DNA from 4 places in the Microbacterium sp. H1-D42 genome. Region 1 is predicted to be linked to each of the others. Evidence: predicted binding sites of a transcription regulator. Region 1 holds the regulator's gene; each other region holds the start of a gene.
What was found. The regulator LexA, encoded in region 1, represses DNA repair genes until DNA is damaged. The targets are predictions, from matches to a motif close to TCGAACANNTGTTCGA.

Region 1 (7,113 bases):
GATCCTCGCGCACCGCCAGCAGCCGCCCGTGCTGCAGGCGCAGCCCACCGAACGCCGCACCCTGGGCGGTCAGCGGATCGGGAGCGCCGCCACGGGGCATCCGATACACGCGCTGGTCGTCCTTGTCGACGAAGAACAGCGTGCCGTCGGCATCTGCTGTCCACGATCCGCCGCCGTACTCATGCACGCGCGAGCGTGCGTTCCACGGCGCCGGCAGGATGACTTCGCCCGTCGAGCTGCGCACAGCGATGCGGCCGCCCTCGGATGGCACTGACTCGCCCCACCAGATCTCGTCGCCGACGAAGAGCGCGCCTTCGATGCGCGGCGAGGCCTGCGCGATCTGCGCGGCGGTGAACGGAGAGGACCACGAGCCGAACGATGACGTCATGGCATCGAGCCTAGCCAGCCGCGCCCTGTCACACGGCGTCACACAGTATGCGTCGCTGTGCTCGGCTCACCTAGCGTTCTGTAAACGCTCTCCGACCGATCGGGGGCACCGACACCGTGAGGAGAATGCCATGAGTCGCGTCCCGTTCTCCTTCGAGCTCTACCCGCCGCGCACCGATGCGAGTGCCAAGGCGCTGCACGAGACGATCGATCAGCTGGCTGCTGCCGGCCCCGACTTCCTCTCGGTCACCTACGGTGCCGGAGGCTCGACCGGCGGTCGCTCGCTCGATGTGCTGCGCTACATCCGCGCTCACACCGACACTGAGCCGCTCGCGCATCTCACCTGTGTGGGCAACACCTACGCGGGTGCCGCGCGGCTGATCCGCGAGTTCCTGGATGCCGGGGTGCGCAGCTTCCTCGCTCTGCGGGGCGACCCGCCCGCCGGCCACCAGGACGGCGAGCCGTTCCTCGGCGACCTGGAGAGCTCAGCGCAGCTCGTGCAGCTCATCGACCGGGTGCAGGCGGAACGCGCCCCATATGAGGAGTCCCCCGTTCCCGGCAACCCCGGAGCCATTCGGGTCGCACCGCGCTGCAAGGTCGACATCGCCGTCGCAGCGTTTCCCAACGGGCATCCGCGCTCCGCCTACAGCAGCCAGCACGTCGACGCGCTCCTTGCCAAGCAGGCCGCCGGCGCCACGCTCGCGATCACGCAGCTGTTCTTCCACCCCGACCACTACCTGGCGTTCGTCGAGCGCGCCCGCCGCGCCGGCGTCACGATCCCGATCCTTCCCGGCATCATGCCGATCACCTCGCCCACCCGCCTCACCCGTGTGCTCGAGCTCACCGGCGAGGAGCTGCCGAGCGAGCTCGCGATCGCGCTCGAGATCGAGCCGACCGCCGAGGGGCGCCGTCAGATCGGCATCCGCTGGGCATCCGATCTCGTCCGCGCCGTCGTCGACGGCGGTGCGCCCGGCGTGCACCTCTACGCCTTCAACCAGCACGAGACCGTGCTGGACGTCCTCCGCTCGTCGGGTGTGATCCCCGAGGATCAGCGCTCCGCAACCCCACAGCTCTCCGCAACAACGAAGTAAGGAATCTCATGACCGCTTTCCCCGCCGGGACGATCCTCGGCTACCCGCGCATCGGACGTCGTCGCGAGCTGAAGAAGGCCGTCGAGTCCTTCTGGGCCGGTCGCATCGATCAGGCAGAGCTGGAGAGCACCGCCGCTGCGCTGCGCGCGGCGACCCGAGTGCGCCTGGCGTCGCTGGGTCTCGGCAGCGAGGACTCCGCCATCCCGGAGTCGTTCTCGTTCTACGACCAGGTGCTCGACGCTGCTGTGACCGTCGGCGCGATCCCGGCACGCTTCGAGGACCTGCGCGAGGCCGACGGCACGATCGGGCTGCCGGCGTACTTCACGATCGCCCGCGGAGAGGGCGACCGTGCAGCATCCGAGATGACGAAGTGGTTCGACTCGAACTACCACTACCTCGTGCCAGAGATCGGACCCGAGACGAATTTCTCGCTGTCGAACGACAGCATCGTGCGCCAGGTGCGCGAGGCGGCAGCCGGCGGCTTCCGCACCCGCCCCGTCATCGTCGGGCCCGTCACGCTGCTCGCGCTGGCGAAGGCGTCGGATGCTGCGCCAGAGGGCTACGACCCGCTCACGCGTCTGGATGATGTGCTGCCGGTGTACGTCGAGCTGCTGTCGCAGCTGAAGGCAGCCGGTGCCGAGTGGGTGCAGCTGGATGAGCCGGCACTGGTCAGCGAGTCGCTGCCGGTCGACACCGCGACGCTGGCGGGTGCTGCGGCCCGCGCTCTCGCCGTGCTCGGCGGCGCCTCGGAGCGCCCGTCGATCCTGGTGGCCGCACCCTACGCCGCTCTCGGCGACACGCTCGCCGTTCTGGCCGCAGCTCCCATCGAGGCGATCGCGATCGACCTGGTGCGCGGCGATGTTCCTGCCGCGCTTCCGGCGCTGGGCGACAAGGTGCTCGTCGGCGGTGTGATCGACGGTCACAACATCTGGCGCGGCGACCTTGACGGCGCTTTCGACAAGCTCGAGGCGCTGCGGGCTCTTGGAGCCACCTCGGTGGCGGCGTCGACCTCGACCTCGCTGCTGCACGTGCCGCACGATGTCGCCGAGGAGACGCTGCTCGATCCTCGTCTCGTGTCGTGGCTGGCGTTCGCCGACCAGAAGGTCGGCCAGGTCGTGACGCTCGCAGCGGGACTCGCGCAGGGGCGGGATGCCATCGCTGCCGAGCTCGCCGAGGCATCCGCTGCGCTGACGGATCGTCAGGACGCCCCCGGCGTCCGTGACGGCGCCGTGCGCGGTCGCGAGGTGGCGGACGCCGACTTCTCGCGCGTCGCGTACGAGGAGCGCGAGAGCGCACAGCAGGCGCTGGACCTGCCCGCGCTGCCGCTCACGACCATCGGGTCGTTCCCGCAGACCGGCGACATCCGCCGCGCCCGCGCTCAGTTCCTGCGTGGCGAGCTGCCAGCCGAGGACTACGACGTGTTCCTCAAGCGCGAGATCGATCAGGTCGTCGCGCTGCAGGAGGACCTCGGCCTCGACGTGCTGGTGCATGGCGAGCCGGAGCGCAACGACATGGTGCAGTACTTCGCCGAGAACCTCGACGGGTTCGCCGTCACGCAGCACGGCTGGGTGCAGTCCTACGGCTCGCGCGCCACTCGGCCCTCGATCCTGTGGGGCGATGTGTCGCGTCCGGCGCCCATCACGATCTCCTGGGCTGGCTATTCGCAGTCGCTGAGCGTCAAGCACGTCAAGGGCATGCTGACCGGCCCCGTGACGATCCTGGCCTGGTCGTTCGTGCGTGACGACCAGCCCCTCGGCGAGACCGCGAACCAGGTCGCCCTGGCACTGCGCGATGAGATCGCCGACCTCGAGCAGGCCGGCATCGCCATCATCCAGGTCGACGAGCCGGCGCTGCGCGAGCTGCTGCCGCTGAAGACGGCCGACCAGGCCGCCTACCTGGACTGGTCGGTGGGATCGTTCCGCCTCGCCACCGGCGGCGCGGCGGCTGCCACGCAGATCCACACGCACCTCTGCTATTCGGAGTTCGGCGTCGTGATCGACGCGATTCGCGCGCTGGACGCCGACGTCACCTCGATCGAGGCGGCCCGCAGCCGCATGGCCGTCGTCGGCGACATCGCGGAGTACGGCTTCGACCACGGCATCGGCCCCGGCGTGTACGACATCCACTCGCCCCGTGTGCCGAGCATCGACGAGATCGAGGTGCTGCTGCGCCGTGCCGTCGACGCCCTGCCGATGCGCCAGCTGTGGGTCAACCCGGACTGCGGTCTGAAGACCCGCGGCTATGACGAGACCGTCGCCTCGCTGCGCAACATCGTCGAGGCCACCCGTCGCGTGCGCGAGGACGTGGCTGTCGCCGTCTGACTCACGAGTCGATGAGAAATGCCCCCGCCGGTTCAGACCGGCGGGGGCATTTCCGCGTTCTGGCTGTTGTCAGACGGCGCGCAGCACCGCGACGACCTTGCCGAGCACGACGGCGTCATCGCCGAGGATCGGCTCGAAAGCCGAGTTGCGTGGGAGCAGCCAGGTGTGGCCGTCGCGCCGGCGGAACGTCTTCACCGTGGCCTCGCCGTCGATCATCGCTGCGACGATCTCACCGTTCTCGGCGTTGTTCTGCGTGCGCACGACGACCCAGTCGCCGTCGCAGATGGCCGCGTCGATCATCGACTCGCCGCTGACCTTCAGCATGAAGAGGTCGCCCTTGCCGACCAGCTGACGCGGCAGCGGGAAGATCTCCTCCACCTGCTGGTCGGCGGTGATCGGCACGCCTGCGGCGATCTGCCCCACGAGTGGCACGAGTGCGGCGTCGCCAACGGACGGCGCCGTGTCTGCCGGATTCTCGGTGCCTGAGCCGGGCAGGTCGATCAGCACTTCCATCGCCCTGGTCTTGCCAGGGTCCCGGCGCAGGTAGCCGCTGAGCTCGAGCTGGCCGAGCTGATGCGTGACGCTGGACAGCGACTTCAAGCCGACGGCATCGCCGATCTCGCGCATGCTCGGCGGGTAGCCGTGCCGAGCGATCGACGTCTGAATCACCTCGAGGATGGCCATCTGCTTCGCGCTCAGGCTCTTGCGTCGACGTGTACGCGGAGCCTCGGATGCGGGGGCGGTGTTGTCGCTCATCGGTGCTCCTTCATACCTTCCTGCCCGGTGCGGATCCGCGTGGTCGCGGGCATCCGGTTCGAATGTCGGTGGCCCATGATGGGCTGTCCATATCGAAACCGTATCCGAGATACAGGTGAAAACGGAAGATCTGTTCGAGCGTGTCGAAGAATCAGGTGATCCGGTTTCGAAGAATTCTTGACAGATGTTCGAGTTCGAAGATACATTCGGTACGTAGCTTCGCATCCGGCCTCCCCGGCCGGATGCCGGATGCGAAAGCTATGACACTTCGGCCCAGAACACCGCCAGTGCAGAACAGCGGCAGAGCAGAGGAGCATCACATGAGCACGATCGGAATCTCGGCACCCATGACCACGCAGGTCGCGGTGTACCCGATCCGGCCTGTGAACGTGCCGGCTGTGAAGGCGACCCGCCTGCGGCTGACCACGCGTGGACGTCGCGTCCTCCTCGCGATCGCCGCGCTCCCGATCGTGATCGGCATCGCCGTCTCGGTGATCGCCGGTGGGTCCGCCCTCGCCTCCGGTGCGCAGGCGGCACCGGTCTCGTTCGAGACGGTGACCGTGCTGCCAGGCGACACGCTCTGGTCGATCGCCGCCGAGGTCGCACCTGAAGCGGACCCGCGTGTCGTCATCGAAGACGTCAAGCGCCTGAACAACCTCAGCTCCGGACTGATTCAGGTCGGCTCCGATATCGCGATCCCGGTCGCGTACGCCAACTGACCCGACCGTCACGAAGCCGCCGAAGGCGGGTGCTCGCCCTACGATGGGAAGGGTGACCTCCCTCGATGAGCTGCCCCTCCGCGATGATCTTCGCGGGCTCACTCCCTACGGCGCTCCGCAGGCCCCTCTGCCCGTCGCGCTGAACGTGAACGAGAACACTCATCCGGTTCCGGATGAGGTCGCCAGCGACATCCTCGACGACATCGCTCTCGCTCTGCGCGACGTCAACCGATACCCGGACCGCGAGTTCACGACGCTTCGCGAGGGATTCGCCGACTACCTCGGTCATGGCCTCACCGCCGAGCAGATCTGGGCCGGCAACGGCTCCAACGAGGTGCTGCAGCACATCATGCAGGCGTTCGCGGGTCCTGGGCGCACGGTGTTCGGATTCGCGCCGACGTACTCGATGTACCCGCTTATCGCCCAGGGCACCGGTGCACGCTGGGTCGCCGGCACGCGGGATGACGACTACACGCTCACCCCGCAGGATGCCGCCGCTCAGGTCGCCGCCGCCGACCCTGACGTCGTGCTGCTGTGCGCGCCCAACAATCCGACGGGCACGCCGCTCGGGCTCGACGTGATCGCCGCGGTGTACGAAGCAGCACGCGGTGTGGTGATCGTCGACGAGGCGTACTTCGAGTTCGCTCCACGCGACGCCGTCTCGGCGGTCACGGTGCTGCACGGCCGCCCGCGACTGGCGATCTCGCGCACCATGAGCAAGGCCTTCGCCTTCGCGGGTGCCAGGGTGGGATACCTCGCGGCCGACCCGGCATTCATCGACGCGCTGCGCCTCGTGCGCCTGCCCTACCACCTCAGCGCCCTGACCCAGGCGGCCGCCGTCGCGGCACTGCGCAACGCCGAGACCATGCTGCGCATGGTCGACGAGATCGTCGAGCAGCGCGATCGCATCTCCGCGACGCTGGAAGCGCTCGGCTACCTGCCGCACGAATCGTGGTCGAACTTCGTGCTGTTCGGCGGCGTCGATGACCCGCAGGCACTCTGGCGAGCCCTGTACGAGCGCGGAGTCCTCATCCGCGATGTCGGCATCCCCGGTCACCTCCGCGTCTCGGCGGGCACTGAGGCCGAGACCACTGCCTTTCTGGAAGCACTCGCGTCGATAGGATCACCCTCATGAGCGACCTCCGCCCCGTCAAGGGCAACGCACAGCACTCTCGGACTGCAAAGCGCACGCGCAGCACGTCGGAATCGACGGTCGAGGTCGAGGTGAACCTCGACGGCACCGGCCGCAGCGACATCGACACCTCCGTGCCGTTCTTCGACCACATGCTCACGGCCTTCGCGAAGCACTCGCTCACCGACCTCACCGTTCGCGCGAACGGTGACACCCAGATCGACGCGCACCACACCGTCGAGGACATCTCGATCGTGCTCGGACAGGCGATCCGTGAGGCTTTGGGCGACAAGGCCGGCATCTCCCGCTACGGCGATGCGCTCGTGCCGTTGGACGAAGCACTCGCGCAGGCGGTCGTCGACATCTCGGGGCGTCCGTTCCTGGTGCACGACGGCGAGCCTGCCGGTTTCGAATTCCACCTCATCGGCGGGCACTTCACCGGCTCGCTGGTGCGTCACGTCTTCGAGGCGATCACGTTCAACGCTGGGCTCACCGTGCACGTCCGGGTTCTCGGGGGTCGCGATCCGCACCACATCGCCGAGGCCGAGTTCAAGGCGTTCGCGCGTGCGTTCCGTCAGGCCAAGGCTGCCGACCCCCTGGTCGAGGGCATCCCGTCCACGAAGGGCGCGCTGTGAGCACTGCGCACGTCGCGGTCTTCGACTACGAGTCGGGCAACGTCCACTCCGCCGTCAAGGCGCTGGTCGCGG
Region 2 (7,113 bases), 820 kb from region 1:
GCGGAATGACGAAGCATCCCGACAGGGTCAGTGCGGCCAGGAGCGCAACGGCGGCTGCGCCGGCGCGCCTCGGCCAGCGCAGAGCGGTGCGCGCGGCCTTCGGTGCCATGTCGCCCAGTCTTCCATCACCGCAGACGCCCGCCGCACGCAGGGCTCAGAGCGCGCCGAGCACCTTGTATCGGCCGCACATGAAGTTGCGGTTGCGCGCGACGTCCAGCATCTCGAGATCAAGAGCGCGTGGCAGCACAGGCGCACCAGAGCCGAGCGTCACCGGCGCGTACTGGATCCACACCTCGTCGATCAGTCCGGCGTCGGCGAACTGTCCGACGAGCTCTCCCCCGCCGACGATCCACAGATCCTTTCCGTCGGCCGCTGCGGTCATCTCGGCGTGCACCTCGTGCACATCTGCCTGGGTGAGGCGCACGTCAGCCCCCTCGGGCAGGTCGAGATCGCGGTGCGAGAAGATCCAGGCCGGCAGCGTGTAGCCCCAGCCGTCTTCGTCGTTCGCCATGATCCACTCGAAGGTGTGCGCCCCCATCGCGATCGCCCCGAGGCCGGCGCGGAAGCCCGAGTATGCCATCGGACCGTCTTCGTCGATGTCCTGCTTGAGCAGCCAGTCCAGCGAATGATCCGCTGTCGCGATGAACCCGTCAAGGCTGGATGCAGTGTAGTAGTGCGTGACCATGCATTCATGATGCGCCCCACCACCGACATCGTGCCCGACCACCGACGGCGAACAGGTGATCAGCGCAGCAGCGATCCGGCCTCGGCCGCGCCGGACTCGAGCCACTCGAGCTCGGGATAGCGCTTGAACCACGACACCTGGCGGCGCGCGTAGCGCCGGGTCAAAGCCTGAGTCTCGGCGATGGCATCCGACTCGCTCTTCTCGCCGCGCAGTTGCGCGAGCGCCTGAGCGTAGCCGATCGCACGCGACGCGGTGACGCCCCGCTCGATGCCGAGGTCGCGGAGCGCCTCGACCTCATCGAGCATGCCCTGCTGCCACATCCGCTCGACGCGGCGATCCAGGCGCTCGACGAGCACGTCGCGCGGCGTGTGCAGGCCGACGAGCCGGGTCGCCGGATGCCACAGCTCGGGTCTCTCGGGCAGTGCCGCGCCGTGCGTCTCCCCGCCCTGCTCGAGCACCTCGAGGGCCCGGACGATGCGGCGCTCATTATTGGGGTCGATCCGCGCGGCCGTGTCTGGATCCTTCTCGCGGAGTCGCTCGAGCAGTGCGCCCGCACCGAGTGCGGCGAGCTCGGCCTCAAGACGAGCGCGAACGCCGGCGTCTCTTGGCGGGAAGCGGAAGTCGAAGACGACGCTGGAGACATACAGTCCCGACCCGCCCACCAGGATCGCGTCTCCCCCGCGAGCGTGGATCTCGCCGATGGCGGCGCGCGCGAGCGGCTGATACCACGCGACAGCCGCCTCTTCGGTGACCTCGCGCACGTCGAAGAGGTGGTGCGGGATGCCGCGGCGCTCATCCACCGTCAGCTTGGCGGTTCCGATGTCCATGCCGCGATACAGCTGCATCGCGTCCGCGTTGACGATCTCGGCCTGGTTGCCCTGCGCGCGCAGGGCGTCGGCGAGGTCGAGCGCGAGATCGCTCTTGCCTGTTCCGGTGGCACCGACCACTGCCCAGAGTCGCTGCGTCATGGCATCCACTCGCGATGGGCGCGCGGCGTCAGAAGTCGGATGCTGATCACACGCCGACGCGAAGCGTCGGCAGCCCGAGCGACACCGCACCAGGCGCACCAGTGGCTGCGGCCGGAGCGGGAACACCGCAGGTCTCGGCCTGCGCACGGTCCCACGCGTCGCCGCCGCGCGTGCGGCGGATGCGAAGGGGCGCACCGGTCGGGTCGTCGGCCAGCAGGTGGAAAGGGGCGCCGTGGGTGATCCGGACCGTGACGACGTCGCCTGGTCGCGGCCGTTCTGAGCCTGGTGTCAGCTCGAAGTGCACCAGGCGGTTGTCTTCGGCGCGTCCGGTGAGTCGGTGCGTCTCGGCGTCCTTCTTGCCCTCACCGACCGAGACCAGCACCTCGACCTCGCGGCCGACCTGGTTCTGGTTCTCTTCGAGCGAGATGCGCTCCTGCAGGGCGAGCAGGCGGTTGTAGCGCTCCTGCACGACCTCCTTGGGGATCTGGTCCGCCATGGTGGCAGCGGGTGTTCCCTCGCGGATCGAGTACTGGAATGTGAACGCGCTCGAGAACCGGGACTGCTCGACGACCCGCATCGTGTCCTCGAAGTCCTCATCCGTCTCGCCGGGGAAGCCGACGATGATGTCGGTGGTGATCGCGGCGTTCGGAATGCGCTCGCGCACCTTGTCGAGGATGCCGAGGTACTTCGTGCTGCGGTACGAGCGGCGCATGGCCTTGAGGATGCTGTCGCTGCCGGACTGCAGCGGCATGTGCAGCTGCGGCATGACGTTCGGCGTCTCGGCCATGGCGTCGATGACGTCGTCAGTGAATGCCGCGGGGTGCGGGCTGGTGAAGCGGATGCGCTCCAGCCCCTCGATCTCACCGGCTGCGCGCAGCAGCTTGCTGAAGGCCTGACGGTCGCCGAACTCGACGCCGTAGGAGTTCACGTTCTGGCCGAGGAGGGTGACCTCGATCGCCCCGTCTTCGACGAGCAGGCGGATCTCGTTCAGGATGTCGCCTGGGCGGCGGTCCTTCTCCTTTCCGCGCAGGCTCGGCACGATGCAGAACGTGCAGGTGTTGTTGCATCCGACCGAGATCGACACCCAGCCGCTGTGCGCGGAGTCGCGCTTGGTGGGCAGGGTCGAGGGGAACACCTCGAGCGACTCGAGGATCTCGAGCTCTGCCTCGCCGTTGTGACGCGCACGCTCCAGAAGGCCAGGCAGCGAGCCCATGTTGTGCGTGCCGAAGACGACGTCCACCCAGGGTGCTTTGTCGAGCACGGCCTGCTGGTCCATCTGCGCCAGACACCCGCCGACAGCGATCTGCATGCCGTCGTGCTTGTCCTTGACGGACTTGAGATGGCCGAGAGTGCCGTAGAGCTTGCCTGCGGCGTTGTCTCGCACCGCGCAGGTGTTGATGATCACGATGTCGGCGTCTTCGCCGGCATCCGCCCGCACGTAGCCAGCGCTCTCAAGCGAGCCGGAGAGCCGTTCGGAGTCGTGCACGTTCATCTGGCACCCGAAGGTGCGCACTTCGTACGAGCGGCGGCCGCCGTCAGCGTCCAGCGCGGCCGCCGAGGGCGCGATGATCGTCGGTTCACTGCGCGGAGTAGTCATGGTGAGAGCTATTCTACGAGCCGTCACGAGCGCGGGCGCCGCGCACGAGGAAAGCGCACTTCGCTCCACCCCGCCGCAGCCAGTCAGTCGGAGTCGACGAAGCGCACTCCGGACCGCGCGCCCGATCGGGTGCCACCCGCTTCGCGCAACGCCGTGCGCGCCGCGTTCATCGCCACCGAGCCGCCGTACCCGCGACGCGCGAGCTGCCCGAGCAGACGCCGAAGTGCGGTATCCGGTTCGAGCCTGCTCATGCCCGGCGCCTTGCTGCGGGCATACTCCAGCGCCCGCTCGGCGTCGTCGTCTGGCAGTTCTGCCAGCGCGTCGTCGATGATCTCGCGCGAGAGGCCACGCTGCGACAGGGATCTTGCCAGCGCGACGCGACCCTGCCCCTTGCGCTCGACACCCGAGGTCACCAGCAGCGAGGCCAGCGTGCGGTCGTCGATGTAACCACGCGAACTGAAGTCGTCGATGACGTCTTCTATGGCATCCCTGTCGAGGTCGTTCTCGCGCAGCACCGCACGCGCCTCGGAGACGGACAGCGCCTTCGCACGCAGCTTGCGCACGAGTGCCTCCTCGGCGCGCTCCCTGACCTGCTCGGGTGCCGGCTCGGCCTGCCCTTCGTCGACGGGGTCATCGGAAGCGGGCGCGTGAGCACGGGCGAGGGCGTGCAGGGCGGCTGTGCGCTCGGCATGTTCCAGAGCCGCCGCAGCGCGTGCAGCGGGATGCTGGGGTCCCGGCCCCTCCTCGCGCGCGTCAGCGCGCGAGGAGGACCCGAAGAGCGGAATGACAGGAGCGAGATGTTCGTCGCCGTGAGCAGTCATGGTTCATCCCGGTTGTCAGGCCGGACGACGCTCCGCCAGTGCGTCAGCGGGAGCTTCGACTGCGGCCTTCACGCCGATGCCGAGCTTCTCCTTGATCTTCTTCTCGATCTCGATGGCGACGTCGTCGTTCTTGAGCAGGAAGTTGCGCGCGTTCTCCTTGCCCTGGCCGAGCTGGTCGCCGTCATAGGTGTACCAGGAGCCGGACTTCTTGACGATGCCGTGCTCGACACCGAAGTCGATCAGGCTGCCCTCGCGCGAGATGCCCACACCGTAGAGGATGTCGAACTCGGCCTGCTTGAACGGCGGCGCCATCTTGTTCTTGACGACCTTGACGCGCGTGCGGTTGCCGACTGCGTCAGTACCGTCCTTCAGCGTCTCGATGCGGCGGATGTCAAGGCGCACCGACGCGTAGAACTTCAGCGCCTTTCCACCGGCGGTCGTCTCGGGCGAGCCGAAGAAGACGCCGATCTTCTCGCGCAGCTGGTTGATGAAGATCATCGTGGTGTTGGTCTGGTTCAGACCACCGGTGAGCTTTCGCAGCGCCTGCGACATCAGTCGTGCCTGCAGACCGACGTGCGAGTCACCCATCTCGCCCTTGATCTCGGCCTCGGGGACGAGAGCTGCGACCGAGTCGATCACGACCAGGTCGATCGCGCCGGAGCGGATCAGCATGTCGGCGATCTCGAGCGCCTGCTCACCCGTGTCGGGCTGCGAGACCAGCAGCTGGTCGATGTCGACGCCCAGCTTGCGGGCGTACTCGGGGTCGAGCGCGTGCTCTGCGTCGATGAACGCGGCGATGCCGCCGGCGCGCTGAGCGTTGGCGATGGCGTGCAGCGTGAGCGTGGTCTTACCCGAGGACTCCGGGCCGTAGATCTCGATGATGCGTCCTCGCGGCAGCCCGCCGATGCCAAGGGCACTGTCCAGGGCGATGGATCCGGTGGAGATCACCTCGACGGGGGCGCGCTCATCGCTGCCCAGTCGCATGATCGATCCCTTGCCGAACTGACGCTCGATGTGTGCGAGGGCGGAATCCAGTGCCTTCTCGCGGTCGTCGGTGGATGGCATGACGTGCTCCTTCATATCTCGATCGCTGCCGCCTGTAGGCTGTCGCGGCCGCCCCGATCGGGACGACTCTGCGACAAGGCGTATGGCTCAGTGCCACATCTCTCACGGTAGGAGGAGCCACCGACATCGCGTCGGCCATCCCGCCTTCTGTGGAGAGAAGTCGCATCAAGACCACTTGTGCAGAACGATACGCGCTCATCGAACACAAGTTCGACGACACGCCGAGAAGGATCTATCGAGTTTCGATCGGCTGCGGGGCGCGATCAGCCCTTGCGCGGCTCGATGCGGCCCACTCCGTACTGCCGTTCGGGCGGCACATCCGCCGCATCGCACAGCGCGAGCCAGATCTCACGGGGCGGCACGCCGACATCCAGTGCATCGTGCGCGGTCATGCCGATGCCACCGAGAACCAGATCGTTGGTCAGCGCATTCGCCCGCGCACCGAACTCGTCGTCGACGGCGCGCAGGAACTCGCTGCGTCTCATGAAAGGGAGCCGTATCCGCTCAGCGCAGGGACAGCTCTGGTTCGACCGAGGCGACCAGGTCGTCTGGAACGACGTCCGGGAACGGGCTGAGCCCCTCGAGCACGGAGATGCGGTCTCCGACTTCGCGCATGATGGTCGAGATGGGCACGTCGAGTGCCTCTGCGACGGACGCGAGAATCTCGCTGGAGGCCTCCTTCTGGCCGCGCTCCACCTCGCTCAGGTAGCCGAGGGCCACGGAGGCCTTACCGGCGACCTGGCGCAGCGTGCGCCCCTTCTGCAGGCGGAAGTCCCGCAGCACATCGCCGATCTCCTGTCTGACAAGGATCATCGGAACCTCCCCTCCATCGCATCCCCCAGATCTGCATCCGAGTGGATCGCCAGTCTAACCCCACTGGCTACTGCTGAATCTACTGTTTCTCTCTGTGCCCCAGTTGTGAGCAATCCGGTATGAACCGTTCGGAAGTGTCGTGTCATGCGCACATCTTCGACAACCGCTGATCCGTCTGCGCTATTCCCGCACCGCGTCGAGTGCGGCCCTGATGACCGCATCACGAGCCTGCCTGCGGACCTCTGCTCGCGAACCCGCGAACGTGAACGAGTGCACGAGCCTCGCGGTCGGGGTGATGACGCCGATATGAACCGTGCCGACGGGCTGTCCGTCCGGCGAATCCGGTCCGGCTATTCCGGTCGTGCTGATGCCTACATCTGCGGCAAGCCCTTCGACCTCGACGGCGCTGCGCACGCCGTCGGCCATCTGAGCGGCGACATCAGGATGCACGGGCCCATGGGTCTCGAGCAGCGCAGCATCCACGCCGAGCAGGGAGTGCTTGAGCGGCGTCGCGTAGGCGACCACAGCGCCGAGAAATGCAGCGGATGCCCCTGGTACCGTGACGATCTCGGCGGCGACACCGCCCCCGGTGAGCGACTCAGCGACCCCGAGCGTCCACCCGCGAGCCGTCAGAGCGGCGACGAGATCAGACGCATCGCTCACGAGCTCGTCTTGCGTCCGCGCACCTGGGCGATCACGTAGTCGATCCCGCTGGCGACCGTCAGGACCAGGGCGGCGATCATCAGCACCTGCGTCACGATGATCCAGGGCGTGAGTCCGATCAGGGTGTGCAGCGGCAGCAGCGCCCAGCTCAAGGCCACGCCCTGCACGACCGTCTTGATCTTGCCCATCCACGCGGCCGCGACGACCTGCTCGTGCACGATCGTGAGGCGGTGGATCGTGATGCCCCACTCGCGGATCAGGATGATGATGACGATCCACCAGCTCACCTCGCCGAGGATCGCCAGTCCGAGAAAACCGGATCCGGTGAGAAGCTTGTCGGCGATCGGGTCCCAGAGCTTGCCGAAGTCGCTGACGATGTTGCCCTTGCGGGCGAGATAGCCGTCGACCCAGTCGCTGGAGATGGCGACGACGAACAGTGCGCCCGCGACCCAGCGCATCACCAGGTCATCAGCGCCGTAGGTGCCTGCCATCAGCAGAAGG
Region 3 (7,113 bases), 550 kb from region 1:
TGAGGCGGCGTGCGCTTCGGGCAGCATGGCCGCACTCGGCGCGATGGCCGACATCGAGGCCGGGTTCTACGACGTCGTGCTGGCCGTCGGCGTCGAGCAGATGCGCAACGTGCCGGGCACCGTCGCCGCCGACAACCTCGGCTGCGCGAGCTGGCGCTCCCGCGAGGACCTCGGTCAGCTCGCCTGGCCGACCGCCTTCGACCGCATCGCCGATGAGATCCACCGCCGCTACGGCAGCATGACCACCGAGCACCTCGGCCGGCTCGTGCAGAACAGCCGTGAGAACGCCCGTCGCAACCCGCTCGCGCAGACTCGCGACTGGGTCGAGACCGTGGCCTCGTACGCAGCTGATGACGAGGCGAATCCGCTCGTGCAGGGGTCGCTGCGCAAGAGCGACTGCGGGCGCATCAGCGATGGGTCCAGTGCGGTGATCCTGGCCAGCCACGACTTCGCCGAGCGCTGGGCTGCTCGGCGTGGGCATGACGGGCTGCCGCCGCGGATCAAGGGCTGGGGCCACCACACGTCGACCATGGCGCTGGATGAGAAGCTGCGCGCCTCGGTAGACAGCGAGTACCTGTTTCCGCACCTGCGCGCGACCATCACTGATGCGTACACCCGTGCCGGCATCAGCGGTCCAGAGCAGCTCTCGGCCATCGAGTTGCACGACTGCTTCTCGATCAGCGGCTACATGGCCATCGACCACCTCGGCATCACCGCGCCCGGCGAGGGCTGGAAGGCCATCGAGGACGGCCGCATGGAGATGGGCGGATCGATCCCGGTGAACCCCTCGGGCGGGCTGCTCTCGGGCGGACACCCGGTGGGTGCGACAGGAGTGCGGATGCTGAATGACGCGCGCCGCCAGGCCGGCGGAACGGCAGGCGAGATCCAGGTCGAGGGGGCGAAGGACGTCGCGACCCTGAACTTCGGCGGCAGCGTGGCCACGGTGGCGAGCTTCATCGTCGGGCGGGACTGACGAGGCTCAGCGGCCGGGCCTCTGAGTCTGTCAAAGGGCGCTCGCTCAGGAACCGGAGCGGAGGACCCCTCCCGGTTGCTGAGCAAGGAGGGCGGCGAAGAGCGGTGCAGTGAGCGAGCGCAGCGGGTCGAAGCGACGACGGACGTCAGCGCCCGCCGAACCCGGGCAGGAACGGCTACGTGTACGCGAAGTCGGAGAGGGAGAGGCGTGGGGTGCGCCAGCGGTGTTCGGGGTCCCACCATGCGGGTCCGCGGATTTCGGGGAGTCCGTGGTTCATGCGGATCTCCCATCCGGAGTAGTCCAGGGAGCGGTGGTGCCACCAGCACAGCGGGACGCCGTTGTCGGTGCTGATCGGTCCACCGTTGGCCCATTCGGTGACGTGGTGAATCTCACACCACGACGCCGGCACATGACAGCCCGGGATCAGACACTCCTTGTCACGGAGCGTGATCGCCCGGCGCTGGTAGACGGTGAAGATCCGGTCGGTGACCGTCATCCCCACGATCCGGCCCTGCTCGGTGAACACCCGCTGAATCGCACCCGTGCACCCCGTGTGCCGGGCAACAGCCGCGTGCACCGGGGCATCGATGCCGGGGATACTCGCCCAGGAGCTGTCGGCGAAGTCCAGATGCACCACCAGCGTGGGAGCCGCCCCGCCCAGCGACGGCATATCCGCATGCCGGGCGGCGATGCCCAGGGCTGCGGTGAGGGCGTCGTGCTGCTTCTGCCCGCGCGTGCGCGTGTCCAGCACGCTCCGCGAGTCACTGTTGAACTCGTCCCCCTCCACCCCATCACCCTCGTCATCGACGGGGTGGAACCTCACACCTTCCGGAGCGGGTGGGCCGTCGGTCTTCGGGTTCAGCTGCGCATCCAGTAGCAACTGCAACTGCGCGTAGGTTTCGGGCAGCAGGTTCCCCCGCAGCGGGTAGACGCCATCCTGCATCCGCCCGATCAACAGGAACCGACGCGTCATCGCCCGCTGCTCTGTGGGTTCCGCGCCGTCGGGGTCCAGTCGCAGTGCGATCGCGTGCGCGATGGCCTTCACGTCCTCCGGCGTCGCCGGCGGTGCCGCATCGACATCCTCAGCATCGACGTCATCCGTGGCCGCGTACCCGCGCACCACCTCCGCGAGCACCGCGTCGGCCTTCCACCGATCCGCCGCACCGATCCGGTCTCCGGCGGCCTCGACCGGCCCGGTCACGGCGAGCAGCCCGGTCACCCCGATCGCCCCGTCGAGCATCGCCTGCCTCAGCGCCGGCCACCGCGCCGGGAGCGGCGCTCCGGAGGTGAGGTCCGTCTCGCGGTGCACGGCCCTGCTGGCCTTCACGATCTGCGCCGCCGCACGGGAATCCACACGCAGGGTGCGCTGGAGCAGTTCGTTCATGCTCCGGCATCCGACACCATTCGGAAGCCCCACCGGATCCGAGGACGCCACCGTCTCGACGACCACAGCCTCCACCCGCCGCAGAGCGTCCCCGGCCCGACTCAGCACCACCAGTCGTTCCGCATCGGACAACGCCGCGAACGCATCCGCACCGAGCACCTGATCGAGGTCGGCGACGACCCGATCCAGGAGAGCTGCGGTGCTGTTCATAACTCTATTCAACACGGGGCCACCGACATTGACAGGCAGAATCCGGCTGATCAGAGAAACTTTTTGAACGAACTTCGAGACCGGGTTCCGTCCAACTCTCCGACCACGCGGCCCGGGAGCCAAAGGACGCTCACGAGCCCTCCAGAACGAGCATTCGACTCCCCGCCACGTACCAGCGGGCTCCGGGTATCGGTGCTTCGACACTTCGTCTCGCTGCGCTCGCTCAGCCCGTTTCGATTCGCTCCGCCCGCTCAACGACCGGGGCGCCCCTCGATGAAGCGCAGCGCCTCCTCGGCGAGAGCGGGCACGCCGTCCAACAGCGTCGGGGCGAACTCGTCGCCGGGGCGCTCGCCGTTCAGCCAGCGCGTGTAGATCGCCTCGCAGAAGACCGCGGCCTTCCACATCGCGAGTGCCTGGTACCAGCGCAGGTCGGTGAGATCGAATCCGGTCGCCGCGGCGTAGCGCTCTGCCAGCTCTGCACGCGTCGGGTAGCCCTCGAGACGCGTGACCGGCGTCAACTCGAGCGGGGTCGCCGCGGTGCCGTCCTGCCCGTAGGTTGCCAGGAAGTAGCCGAGGTCGGCGAGCGGATCCCCGAGCGTCGCCATCTCCCAGTCCAGGATCGCCAGCACGCGCGGCGGGGCACCGTGCGCGAACATGAGGTTGCCGATGCGGTAGTCACCGTGCACGAGCGCTGCGCGCTGACTGACGGGGATATTCTCGGCGAGCCAGCGGCCCGCGTCAGTGACGGCAGGGACGGCACGCGTGGTCACCTGCTCCCACAACCCCGAGAAGGTCTTCACCTGCCGCGCGAGGTAGCCGTCCGGTCGGCCGATCACCTCCAGTCCGCCGCTTGTGACGTCGAGAGCGTGCAGCTGCACCAGCTGGTCGACCGCCGTGAACGCCGTCGCACGCCGCATCTGCGCCGCGGCGAGCGCAGCGGGCTCATCCTCGGTGATGACCACCCCGTCGAGGTAGCCCATCAGGTAGAACGGCACCCCCAGCACGGAATCGTCCTCGCAGACGGCGAGGATCTCGGGCACCGCGATGCCCGCCCTACCCACGAGCTGCTGGATGCGCGACTCGCGCAGCATGTCGTGCGTCGACCGCGGCAGCGGTGGCCGCGGTCCGCGCCGCAGCACGCACTGCGTCTCCCCGCGGCGCAGCAGGTAGGTGACGTTCGACTGCCCGTCGCCGATGCGCTGCCAGGCGATCGGCCCAGACCCCAGCCCGCGTGCGTCCAGGAACGCCTCGAGCGATTCGATCACCAGCAGCGGCGGGCGCGCCAGCGCGGCAGCATCCGATCGCCGCGCGACGACCTCCACACCGTCCGGCTCGGTGCGCATCCCCGCGCTCACGACACGTCGTCGAGCCGGGGAGCACCCGCATCGACGTCCTTGCGACGTCGCGAGGCTGCGCGACGCGAGATCGCCCACTTGTGCGTCTCGTTCGAGCCGTCGTAGATGCGGAACGGGCGCACTTCGTTCATGTACGACACCAGCGGCAGGCTGTCGGTGACGCCGTCTCCGCCGCACAGCTGGATCGCACGGTCGATCACGCGGAAGATCGCCTCAGAGCAGTGCACCTTCGCGATGGATGACATCGCAGCTCCCGCTCGCGGATCGGATTCCAGCAGCGCCGCCGTCTTGGCGATGATGGCATCCGAGGTCTCGATGTCGATCACCGACTGCGCGAGCATCTCCTGCGCGATGCCGAGTTCGGCGATGCGCGCTCCGAAGATCTCGCGGGAGTTCGCTCGGTCGAGCGCCAGATCGACCGAGCGCCGTGCCAGTCCCAGCCAGCGCATGCAGTGCGTGAGGCGGGCGGGCCCGAGGCGCACCTGCGCATAGCGGAAACCCTCGCCTGGCGCGCCGAGGACGGCATCGTCGGCGACGAAGCAGTCCTCGAAGTGCACGTGCGGATGCCCGCCGGCGATCACCCGGTCGGTGGCGTGGATCTGCTCTCCGATGCGGATGCCCGGATTGTCCATCTCGACAAGCAGCATCGTCGCGCCAGCGGGGTGCCCATCGATGGCCTCGGTGCGCGCCATCGCGATCGCGAAGGCTGCGACCTCGGCTCCGCTGATGAATCTCTTGTGCCCGTTGATCACCCACCCGCCGTCGACGCGTGTGGCCGCGGTGAGCAGCGCCGCCGGGTCGGAGCCCGCACCGGGGTGCGGTTCGGTCATCGCGAAGCAGGATCGCACCTCGCCGGCAGCGAGCGGCGCGAGGTAGCGCTGCTTCTGGGCATCCGTGGCGATCAGGCCGAGCATGTGCATGTTGCCCTCATCTGGCGCCATGCAGCCGAGCACCGCCGGACCGATCGGCGAGTAGCCGGCCTCCTGCAGAATCGGCGACCAGTGCTCGATCGGCAGCCCGTGTCCGCCGAACTCCGGCGATACCAGCGGCGCGAAGACGCCGGCATCCTTCGCGGCGGCGACCAGCGCGCGCCGCTTCTCCTCAGTCAGCCGCTCTCCCGGCGCGGGCTCGGCAGGGATGACCACGTCGCGGATGAACGCGCGGGTGCGCAGCCGCAGCTCTTCCACCTCGGCAGGCAGCGCACTCACGCCGCACCTCCTGCGGCGAGAAGTCCGCCGTCAAGGGTCAGCGTCTGCCCCGTGACCCACGCAGCGTCGGCCGAGGCGAAGTAGGCGACGGCTCCGGCGATATCCTCGGGCACGCCGAGTCTGCCCAGCGGATAGGCTGCGGCGACCCCGTCCTCCTTGCCCTCGTACAGCGCGCGGGCGAATTGGGTCTTCACCACCGCGGGCGCGACGGCGTTGACGCGGATGTCGGGTCCGAGTTCGACGGCGAGCGTGCGGGTGAGATGGATGATCGCGGCTTTCGTCACCCCGTACATGCCGATGCCCTCGGACGGCGTGTAGCCGGTCACCGAGGCGACGTTGACGATCGTGCCACGACGGCCGACGAAGTCGAGGCCCGCACGGTGATAGACCTCCTGGGTCCAGGCGAGCGTTCCGAGCACGTTCACCTCGACGAGCTTGCGCGCCCCGCCGAGGTCGAGGTCGATCAGCGGCCCGTAGAGCGGGTTGATTCCGGCGTTGTTGACCAGGATGTCGAGACCGCCGAACTCCGTCTCGATCCGGTCCAGCGTCTCCGCGCGGTGCGCGGGGTCGTCGCTCTTGCCTGCGACGTGGATGACCGATCCCTCTGGGAAGCCCGCGGCAGCATCCACCAGTCCCTCCTCTCGGCGGGCGGTGAGGCATACGCGCGCGCCCTCGGCTACGAGACGGTGCGCGACGGCGAGTCCGATCCCGCGGCTCGCGCCGGTGACCAGGGCTGTGCGTCCGGTGAGGCGAAGGGCGTCGACGTCGTTGTCGGTCATGTCAGTCCGTTCTGATCCACCGAGCGAGCGCTCGGTAACGCTAGTATGCCATCATGAGTGCGACCGAGGACAGCCCGCCCGACTGGCGCGACTTCAGTGGCGACCCGCTTTCGCCGCTGCTGCGCTCGGCCACGCAGACCTTCGTCGCCCGCGGCTACCACGGCACGACGACGCGCATGCTCGCTGCGGCTGCGGGGATGTCGGTGCCGGGGCTCTACCACCACTTCGCGTCGAAGCAGGCGCTGATCGTCGCCATCATGGATGCCGCGATGATCGAGCTGAGAGAGCGCAGCCTGGGCGCGCTGACCGAGGCAGGCGACGACGCCGGCGCCCAGCTCGATCTGCACATCGAGTGCCTCGCGCTGTTCCACGCGCACCGCCGGGAGCTCGCGCTGCTGGCATCCACTGAACTGCGCAGTCTCGACCCGACCGAACGCGACCATCACATCGCGGCGCGCGACGCGCAGGAGCGGATGCTGGTCGACATCCTGCAGCGCGGCGTCGATCAGGGCGTGTTCACCGTCGACGACGCACGGCAGCTCGCCCGCGCGCTGGCGACGATGAGCACAGGCATCTCGCAGTGGTACTCCCCCGCCGGCCCGCTCACGCCTGCCGACATCGCGGCGAGCTACATCGCATACGCGCGCCGGCTCACATCCTGACCACCCACCGACGTCAACCGAATCGCCGCTGCACGTCGGCGTAGGCCATCGCCTCGTCAAGGAAGCCGAGGGTGCCCGTCTCACGCAGTTCGCGTCCCGCGCGGTCGACGAAGGCCAGCGCCGCCCTGGCGAGCGCGCCGCCGATGCTGACCCTCGCGACACCGAGCGAGAACAGCATCGGTGCGTCGATGCGCGTCGGGGTCAGACCCGCGACGATGTTGATCGGGACGGGGATCTCTGATGCGAGTCGGCGGATGCTGTCGGCATCGTCGACCCCCGGGATGAACACGCAGTCCGCACCCGCGTCCACGTATCGCAACGCGCGCGACACGGTCTCTGCGAAGGGGTCGTCGACGGCCGAGCGGGATGCGAAGTACGGGTCGGTGCGCGCGTTGATCACGAACGCACCGCGCGGGGCGGCCTCGCGCACAGCGACCAGCTTGTCCACCGCGAGCTCGACGTCGATCAGGCGACCGCCTGCGACATCCTCGATGTTGGCCCCCACCGCCCCGAGCTGCATCGCCAAGCCGACCGTGCGCGCG
Region 4 (7,113 bases), 900 kb from region 1:
TGTCGGCGAGCAAGGGATTCTGTCCTGGTGGTGTCAGCGATGGCGGTTTCATCGATGCCGCCGGCAATCCGACTGACGTCGCGCCGACCTGCGTGAATCTCACGCTGCGACCGAGCCCGCTGATCCTCGCGGCGATCGCCGTGATCGTGTTCTGGGCGTTGACGAGGGTGCTGCGCCGTGCGGTCGATGTTCCGTCGGCGATCCGCATCGTCGATCGTGCTGCCGCCGCGATCGTCATTCTCGTCGTCGCATCAGTGGTGATCAGTCAGGTCTGGTTCGCGCTGATCCCTCTCACCGACTGGGACGGCACCGGAACGTTCTTCTATCCGTTCCCCTTCGGCTCTGTCGACATGCAGACATCGCCGATGCAGGTTTCCTGAGCGGGGAGGCCTCTGCTCGGCGGCGCGTTCGACTAAGACGCCCTCGCTCTCGGCGGCCGGCGTAGTTAGGGAGATTGCGCGGACCGCACCGCGCGTTCACCAGATGCGCCCCCGCGTATCCGATCGTTCAGAATGGTGCGTCGGTTGCGCAATCCAACCATTCAGAAGGGTGCGTCGGATTCCGGTGGTTGTCCCGTGGCCGGGGTGTGCCAGGTGTGGCGGTCTGCAGGGGTCGGGGCTCCGGATGGCACGAACATGACGCGTCGGGGTGGAGCATCGCTGTAGGTGCGTCCGTTGGGGGCCGTCCAGGTGATGTCGGAGTTAGGCAACTGCATTGCGGTCCAGCGGTGCTCGTCTGAGATGTCGGGGTGCTTGAGGGCGTGGTGGGTCTTGCAGAGGTGGGCGAGGTTGTCGATGGAGGTCGGTCCGCCGAGGGCGTGGTCGTGGGTGTGGTCGATCTCGGTGCGGTGGACGGGCATGCGGCAGCCGGGGAAGCGGCAGTGTTGGTCGCGGGCGCGGAGGTGGCGTTTCATGCCGGTGGTGGGGGTGTAGGTGTCGGTTTCGGTGACCATGCCGGTGGGGTCGAGGAACAGTCGAGTCCAGCCGTTGTTCATGCCGGCGAGTTGCCGTGCGATGTCGGGGTGGAGTTCCCCGTGTCCGTCCAACTGCGCGGGGTGGTCATCGGCGTCGGTGAGGGTGGTTGCGGCGATGGTGACTTGGATGGTGGCGGTGATGTTCTCCAGACCCGTGCCGTGGATCTGAGAGGGATCGGCGCACAGGAGCAGGTCGGTGAGCAGGTCGGCGCGGATCTGATCCATGGTGCGGGTGTCGGTGGGGATGTGGATGATGTCCGGTGGGGTGGTGATCATCTGTTCGACCCAGTCCCAGTACGCGTTGGGGTCGTTTCGGAAGCGGTTCTCGTCTGGTGGGACGTATTCGCCGTTGTAGTAGACCTCGTCCTCTTCTTCGTCGAAGGGGTCGCGGGTGAAGGTGTCGCTGGTCCCGAAGATCACCTTCGCCCCTGGCGCCGATGCCGGCGCCGGTTCTGCTTCCGGTTCGTTGTCGGGGTCGTGGTACTCGGGGTTGCCGTGGAGCATTTCGTCGATGGCGTCTTCGTCGATGGGGAGGGTGGGGTCGCGGTCTTCGGGGTGCTGCTTCTGGTGGCGGGCCATCTGGGTGAGGCGGTCCAGGATCGCCACGGCGAGATGTTCGGGGAGCAGGATCTGCAGGATGGCCATTCCGTCGCCGACGGACTTCACGGTGACGGTGCGCTCGTGGGTTGCGCGTTCGTGCTTCTCGTTAATCGTCAGCCCGGCCAATGCCGCCGCGACCTCGCGGGCGTGCGCGCGCGTCCGGGCGGGAGCCTCGACCTCGGCGAACACGACGGCCGCGGTTTGGTAGAGGTCGAGGGTGTCGGGGGTGAGGGTGCCGGCGGCGATGGCCTCGTGAACGGGCGAGGCGGCGAGCAGGATCTCCCGCACGTGCGCGGCGGTGATGCTGCCTGCTTCGAACGAGTCCCGCAGCAGAGCGAACTGGTCGGTGGCCAGCCATTGCGCGTCGCCGAAGGCGCGTTCGGCGGTGCCTTTGGCGATGTGACCTGCGGCGGAGTACTCCGCGACCATCGACCGCCAGATCGCCTCCCGATGCACGGGTTGCTCGTCTGCGTCCGCTTCCATCAGCACAGCCCGCCGCGCCAACAGCGCGGCGGCGCGGGCTTCTGCCCGGTTGATCTCCTCCCGCACCGCGACCCACTCATCCAGCAGCGCGTTCTGCTGTGAGAGGCGGTCGAGGTATGGGGTGGACATGCTTTCAGTGTAGAACAGAGTTACGACACTGGCAAGGCTTTGATGGAGATATTAGCATGTGAGTGTCGGTGTAATGTCTGGGATTTGGGGTTCTTGGACTTCGGCTCGCTGGCGCTCACTCAGCCCGTTTCGACTCGCCTGCGGCTCGCTCAACGACCGGGAGAGAGGGAGACCCGCCTGCGGCTCGCATAACGACCGAGGCACAGGGGCATCCTTCGACGCATCTGCTTGACTGACTGGATGCTGCTGAACGCGATCGAGACCGGGTCGGGCGATCGCGTCGCCCTGCTGCTGCACGGAATGATGGGCTCGGCAGAGAGCTGGTGGCGCATCGCGCCGCTGCTGGCCGACAACGGCTTCCGCGTGATCGCGCTCGACCTGCCGGGGCACGGGTTGTCGCCCCGCGATGAACGCTGCACCGTGGCATCCGTCGCCGACGACGTCGTCGAGACGCTCGCCGCGCGCGCTCCTGGCGCGCGCATCCAGGCGATAGGGCATTCCTACGGCGGTACGGTGCTCGCCGCCGTCGCCGAGCGGATGCCGATCGAACGAGCGGTCTTCGTCGATACGACCTGCGCATTCGAAGGGGGCGAAGACCACGCAGCGCTCGCCGCGCGGTACGAAGCCGACCGCCTCAAGCGCACGGACCCCGCATGGCTGCTGGCCAGTCGTCCGTTCTACAGCGAGACGGATGCCAGGAACGAGGCGTGCGCAGCGGAGCGGTTCGATCCGATGACTGCCGCGTCGATCTCAACTGGCGACGATGTCGCGCATGAGCCTGCCCCTGGCAGCATCCTCGTGAGAGCGCGACCGAGCAGCTTCGTCCCCGACGAGACGGCAGAACGTCTCGCCGCACGCGGTGTGGATGTCCGTGACATCCCCGGTGCCGCGCACTCCGTCTGGTACAGCCATTTCGAGGAGTTCCGCGCCGCGCTTCCGGAGTTCTTCGTGCTCAGCTGAAAGGCGCCACCAGGCAGTACTCCGCATCGAGCTGGAAGAACACCAGCATTCCCGACCGCACGGCCAGCATTCCGGCCGAAATCGTGCAGATCTCCCGAGCCCCGGCACGGACGGAGGGCCCCAAGGCACACGCTCACGCGCGAAGCGCCTCAGAACGCGCCGAGGGCCTCGGTCAGCATCCGATGTCCCTGCGCCTCGAACGCCTCGTCACCGATCGTGAAGGCCCAGCAAGCCGTGCCAACGGCTTCGCGCAGGGCATCCATCCGCCACCGTTCCGGATCGCGTGGATCCGCGCCGTACCCCGTGACGGATCCGTGCCCCGAGAAGAACGCCGCCTCCAGATCGGGCCGGCTGCGCCACTGCCCTGCAGCCAGGCGCACCACATCGGTCGCAGCAGGGCGAAAGGCGAAGCGCCCGAAGTCGATCACGCGCACGACGTCGGCATCGATCAGCCAGTTGCGCGGCTGCCAGTCGCCGTGCGTCGGCACCAGATCCACCGCGGGCGCCGGGTCGGTGGAGAGGATGCTCCGCGCACGAGCCGCGACGTCAGCGTCCACCCGGTGTTCGCCGTCGAGCCAGCGCAGCGCCCGTGCGTTCACGCGGGCTTCGTGGTCGGCATCCGATCGCGACGACTGCGCGTGCAGCCGCCGCAGCAGCGCGCCGGCTTGCGCGTAAGTGCTCGGATGCCCCTCCGCAGGTGTCCCCTGCACCAGCACGCCAGGCAGGTACTCGAGAACCATCACGCGCGCGGCCACATCGGCATCGATCAGTCGCGCGGCATGGCCGGTCTGCACCAGCGGGCTCGTCCACCCATCGTGCGCGGCGATTTCACGGTCGAGGTGATGATTCGCGGCATCCCCGGCCTTCACCACGACGTCGCTCTCGGCGCCGTGCACGTGCAGCACCGTCGACGCCATGAGCTCCCACGACATGTCGCGCACCAGGGTCGCCCCTGGCACCCGCGCCTGCACCCACGCCGCCTGCGACGAAGAGAGACGTCCGCCGTGCCAATCGCTCACGCGAACTCCACCACACCCTTGGCGATGTCAGTGCGCACGAGCTTCAGCGAGACAGTGCTTCCCGGCTTGGTCCCGGCAGCAACCCGAGCCGTCGCCGTCACCGCCGGCTCCGCCAGCTGCACCGCAGCCCGCTCCTCACCGCGCAGCTCGATCACGGTCGCCTCGATCGTCTGACCCACCAGCGGACTCAGCAGCGCCGCCTCGACGCGGTTGATCGTGTCGGAGTCCAGTCGGGATGCCCGCTGACCCGACTCCTGCATGAGATCCGGCAGCTCTGAGAGCGACGCGCGCGCCCAGTCCGGTGCCTGCTCGCCGCGCGAAGCCGCCAAGCAGATCGCCAGCGACCAGCGGTCGACGAGTCGGCGCAGGGGAGCGGTGGCGTGGGCATACGGCGCCGCGATCGCGGCCTGCTCGGTCACGGACGGCACCTGCCCGTCGAAGGCGACGTACCCTGCGCCGCGGAACAGCGACGCCGAAGCCTCGAGCACGGGAAGTGTCAGTGGGTCGGCGCGGTCGAGGCCGCGCAGATACTCCCCATACTTCCCCTCGCGCCACGGCCGCCCCAGCGCCTCAGTCTGGTGGCGGAACCGCGCGAACGCCTGCTCATCGGGTGCCGGCATGGTGCGCAGCACGCCGACCTTCGCGTCGAGCATCAGCTGCGCCGCTGCCATGCCCGTCATCAGCGACAGCTGCGCATTCCAGTCCTCGATCGGCAGAGGCTGGCGGCGCTCGATGTCGTAGCTGCCGTCCGACCGCTGCACGACCTCCTCGTCCGGCAGGTTCAGGCTGGCGCCACCGCGCAGCATCTCCTGTGCCTGACGGGCAGCACCCACCTCGGGAAGCAGCGCGAGCGGGCCTTCGTCACCGCGTTCCAACGACTCCTGCGCTGCCACGTAGTCGAGCTGCGCACGCGAGCGGATCAGCGCCCGCTCCAGACGGAACTCAGAGACCGAGCCGTCAGAATCCAGCGCGAACGTCCACACCAGCGCGGGGCGATCGACGTCGGCCAGCAGCGAAGCGCGATCTTCGGAAAGCACCCTCGGATGCAGCGGAATCATGCCGTCGGCCAGATACAGCGTCTGTCCGCGCTGGCGAGCCTCGGCATCCACCGCCCCACCCGGGGCCACGAACGACGGCACATCGGCGATCGCGTACCGCACCTGGAACCCGCTGCCGGCGCGCTCGAGGTGGAACGCCTGATCCAGATCCTTCGAGCCCGCGGGGTCGAGGGTCACGAATGGCACGGCGCGCAGGTCGAGGTCCGGTTCGGGGGCGACGGCCGACTTCGCCTCAGCCAGGGCCTCGGCGGAGAACTCCGTCGGCGCCTCGATCTCGGAACGGAGCTCGGCGAGGGCTGCGGCCAGCTCACTCTGTGCGGCTGATGGGGCGACGTGCGATCGGCGCTGAGGCATGCCACCACATTACGCACGACCGCCCCGGCCAGTATCCGGCGCAGTAGCGTTGGCAGCATGACGAATGCAGAGAAGGCACGCACGCTGACCGCCCTGTACGACGCGCCGGAGATCCTCCGGGTCGTCAATATCTGGGACGTCGTCTCAGCCAAGGCCGTCGCCGCCCTCCCCGAGACGAAGGCGCTCGCGACGGCAGGGCACTCCATCGCCGCCACGTTCGGCTACCCCGACGGGCAGATCCCGCGCGAGCTCATGCTCGACATGGTCGGCCGCATCGCAGCATCCGTCGACCTGCCCGTCTCCGCCGACCTCGACGACGGCTACGGCGACGCCGGCGAGACCACGCGCCTCGCGATCGGCGTCGGCATCGTCGGCGCCAACATCGAAGACCGGCTGAAGCCGTTCGCCGAGTCCGTCGCCCAGGTGGAGGCGATCGTGAAGGCCGGCGAGGCCGAGGGCGTCGCGTTCGCTCTGAACGCGCGGACGGATGCCATCGTGCGCGGCGGAGACAAGCCGCTCGCCGACAAGCTTGCGGATGCTGTTGCGCGTGGCCGCGCCTATCTCGACGCCGGCGCGACCGCGGTCTTCGTCCCAGGCATCCTCGACGCCGATGCCACCCGCGCCCTGGTCGATGGGATCGGCGTGAACAAGGTGAGCGTCATCGGGCTGCCCGGTGCGCTGACCGCCTCCGAATACGAGGCGCTCGGCGTCAGCCGCATCTCGTACGGGCCTATGGTGCAGCGCGTGGCACTCACCCGCGTGCAGGATCTCGCGACCGACCTGTACGCGCACGGCGCCATCCCGAAGGACACCCGCGCTCTGAACTGACACCGCGACGAAGGCGAGTGGCCACGATCAGTACAATCGAGGGGTGGTCACTCGTCTAACGAACTTCTTCCTCCGCACGCTCCGCGAAGACCCGGCAGGTGCCGAGGTCGCCAGTCACAAGCTGCTGATCCGCGCCGGGTACATCCGGCCGCAGGCCGCCGGCATCTTCGCCTGGCTGCCGCTCGGGCTGCGCGTGAAGGCGAAGATCGAGACGGTCGTGCGCGAGGAGATGGGCGCCGCTGGTGCGCAGGAGGTGCACTTCCCCGCGCTGATGCCCCGCGAGGCCTACGAGGCGACCGGTCGCTGGGAGGAATACGGCGACCTGCTGTTCCGCCTGCAGGACCGCAAGGGCGGCGACTACCTGCTCGCCCCCACGCACGAAGAGGCGTTCACGCTGCTGGTGAAGGACCTGTACTCGTCGTACAAGGACCTGCCGCTGACGATCTACCAGATCCAGGACAAGTACCGCGATGAGGCGCGTCCGCGCGCCGGCCTGCTGCGCGGCCGCGAGTTCACCATGAAGGACGCGTACTCGTTCGACGCGTCCGACGAGGGGCTCGACGCCAGCTACATGGCGCAGCGCGATGCCTACGAGCGCATCTTCCAGCGACTCGGCCTGGAGTACGTCATCGTGCAGGCGGATGCCGGTGCGATGGGCGGCTCGCGCAGCGAGGAGTTCCTGCACCCGACTCCCGTCGGCGAGGACACC

Region 2: recA (recombinase RecA) is a predicted target of LexA. The motif match lies at 5,335-5,350, and genes of this name have one in related genera.
Region 3: MNR00_RS03290 (HNH endonuclease signature motif containing protein) is a predicted target of LexA. The motif match lies at 2,710-2,725, and genes of this name have one in related genera.
Region 4: MNR00_RS10400 (HNH endonuclease signature motif containing protein) is a predicted target of LexA. The motif match lies at 2,196-2,211, and genes of this name have one in related genera.

What each region holds. Positions count from the first base shown of each region.
Region 1 covers NZ_CP093342.1:1,266,087-1,273,199, forward strand. The annotation lists gene MNR00_RS05990 (prolyl oligopeptidase family serine peptidase) at 1-388, opposite strand, end outside; gene MNR00_RS05995 (methylenetetrahydrofolate reductase) at 519-1,478, shown strand; gene metE (5-methyltetrahydropteroyltriglutamate--homocysteine S-methyltransferase) at 1,487-3,799, shown strand; gene lexA (transcriptional repressor LexA) at 3,869-4,555, opposite strand; gene MNR00_RS06010 (LysM peptidoglycan-binding domain-containing protein) at 4,876-5,274, shown strand; gene MNR00_RS06015 (histidinol-phosphate transaminase) at 5,318-6,409, shown strand; gene hisB (imidazoleglycerol-phosphate dehydratase HisB) at 6,406-7,041, shown strand; gene hisH (imidazole glycerol phosphate synthase subunit HisH) at 7,038-7,113, shown strand, end outside.
Region 2 covers NZ_CP093342.1:2,086,633-2,093,745, forward strand. The annotation lists gene MNR00_RS09990 (hypothetical protein) at 1-109, opposite strand, end outside; gene MNR00_RS09995 (dihydrofolate reductase family protein) at 155-685, opposite strand; gene miaA (tRNA (adenosine(37)-N6)-dimethylallyltransferase MiaA) at 745-1,653, opposite strand; gene miaB (tRNA (N6-isopentenyl adenosine(37)-C2)-methylthiotransferase MiaB) at 1,700-3,250, opposite strand; gene MNR00_RS10010 (regulatory protein RecX) at 3,334-4,071, opposite strand; gene recA (recombinase RecA) at 4,087-5,136, opposite strand; gene MNR00_RS10020 (DUF3046 domain-containing protein) at 5,400-5,621, opposite strand; gene MNR00_RS10025 (helix-turn-helix transcriptional regulator) at 5,641-5,949, opposite strand; gene MNR00_RS10030 (nicotinamide-nucleotide amidohydrolase family protein) at 6,130-6,612, opposite strand; gene pgsA (CDP-diacylglycerol--glycerol-3-phosphate 3-phosphatidyltransferase) at 6,609-7,113, opposite strand, start outside.
Region 3 covers NZ_CP093342.1:715,695-722,807, reverse strand. The annotation lists gene MNR00_RS03295 (acetyl-CoA acetyltransferase) at 1-973, shown strand, start outside; gene MNR00_RS03290 (HNH endonuclease signature motif containing protein) at 1,149-2,567, opposite strand; gene MNR00_RS03285 (phosphotransferase family protein) at 2,819-3,922, opposite strand; gene MNR00_RS03280 (acyl-CoA dehydrogenase family protein) at 3,919-5,130, opposite strand; gene MNR00_RS03275 (SDR family oxidoreductase) at 5,127-5,909, opposite strand; gene MNR00_RS03270 (TetR/AcrR family transcriptional regulator) at 5,963-6,571, shown strand; gene MNR00_RS03265 (isocitrate lyase/phosphoenolpyruvate mutase family protein) at 6,585-7,113, opposite strand, start outside.
Region 4 covers NZ_CP093342.1:2,165,845-2,172,957, reverse strand. The annotation lists gene MNR00_RS10405 (hypothetical protein) at 1-380, shown strand, start outside; gene MNR00_RS10400 (HNH endonuclease signature motif containing protein) at 542-2,185, opposite strand; gene MNR00_RS10395 (alpha/beta hydrolase) at 2,426-3,145, shown strand; gene MNR00_RS10390 (aminoglycoside phosphotransferase family protein) at 3,295-4,164, opposite strand; gene MNR00_RS10385 (RNB domain-containing ribonuclease) at 4,161-5,576, opposite strand; gene MNR00_RS10380 (isocitrate lyase/phosphoenolpyruvate mutase family protein) at 5,634-6,404, shown strand; gene MNR00_RS10375 (proline--tRNA ligase) at 6,448-7,113, shown strand, end outside.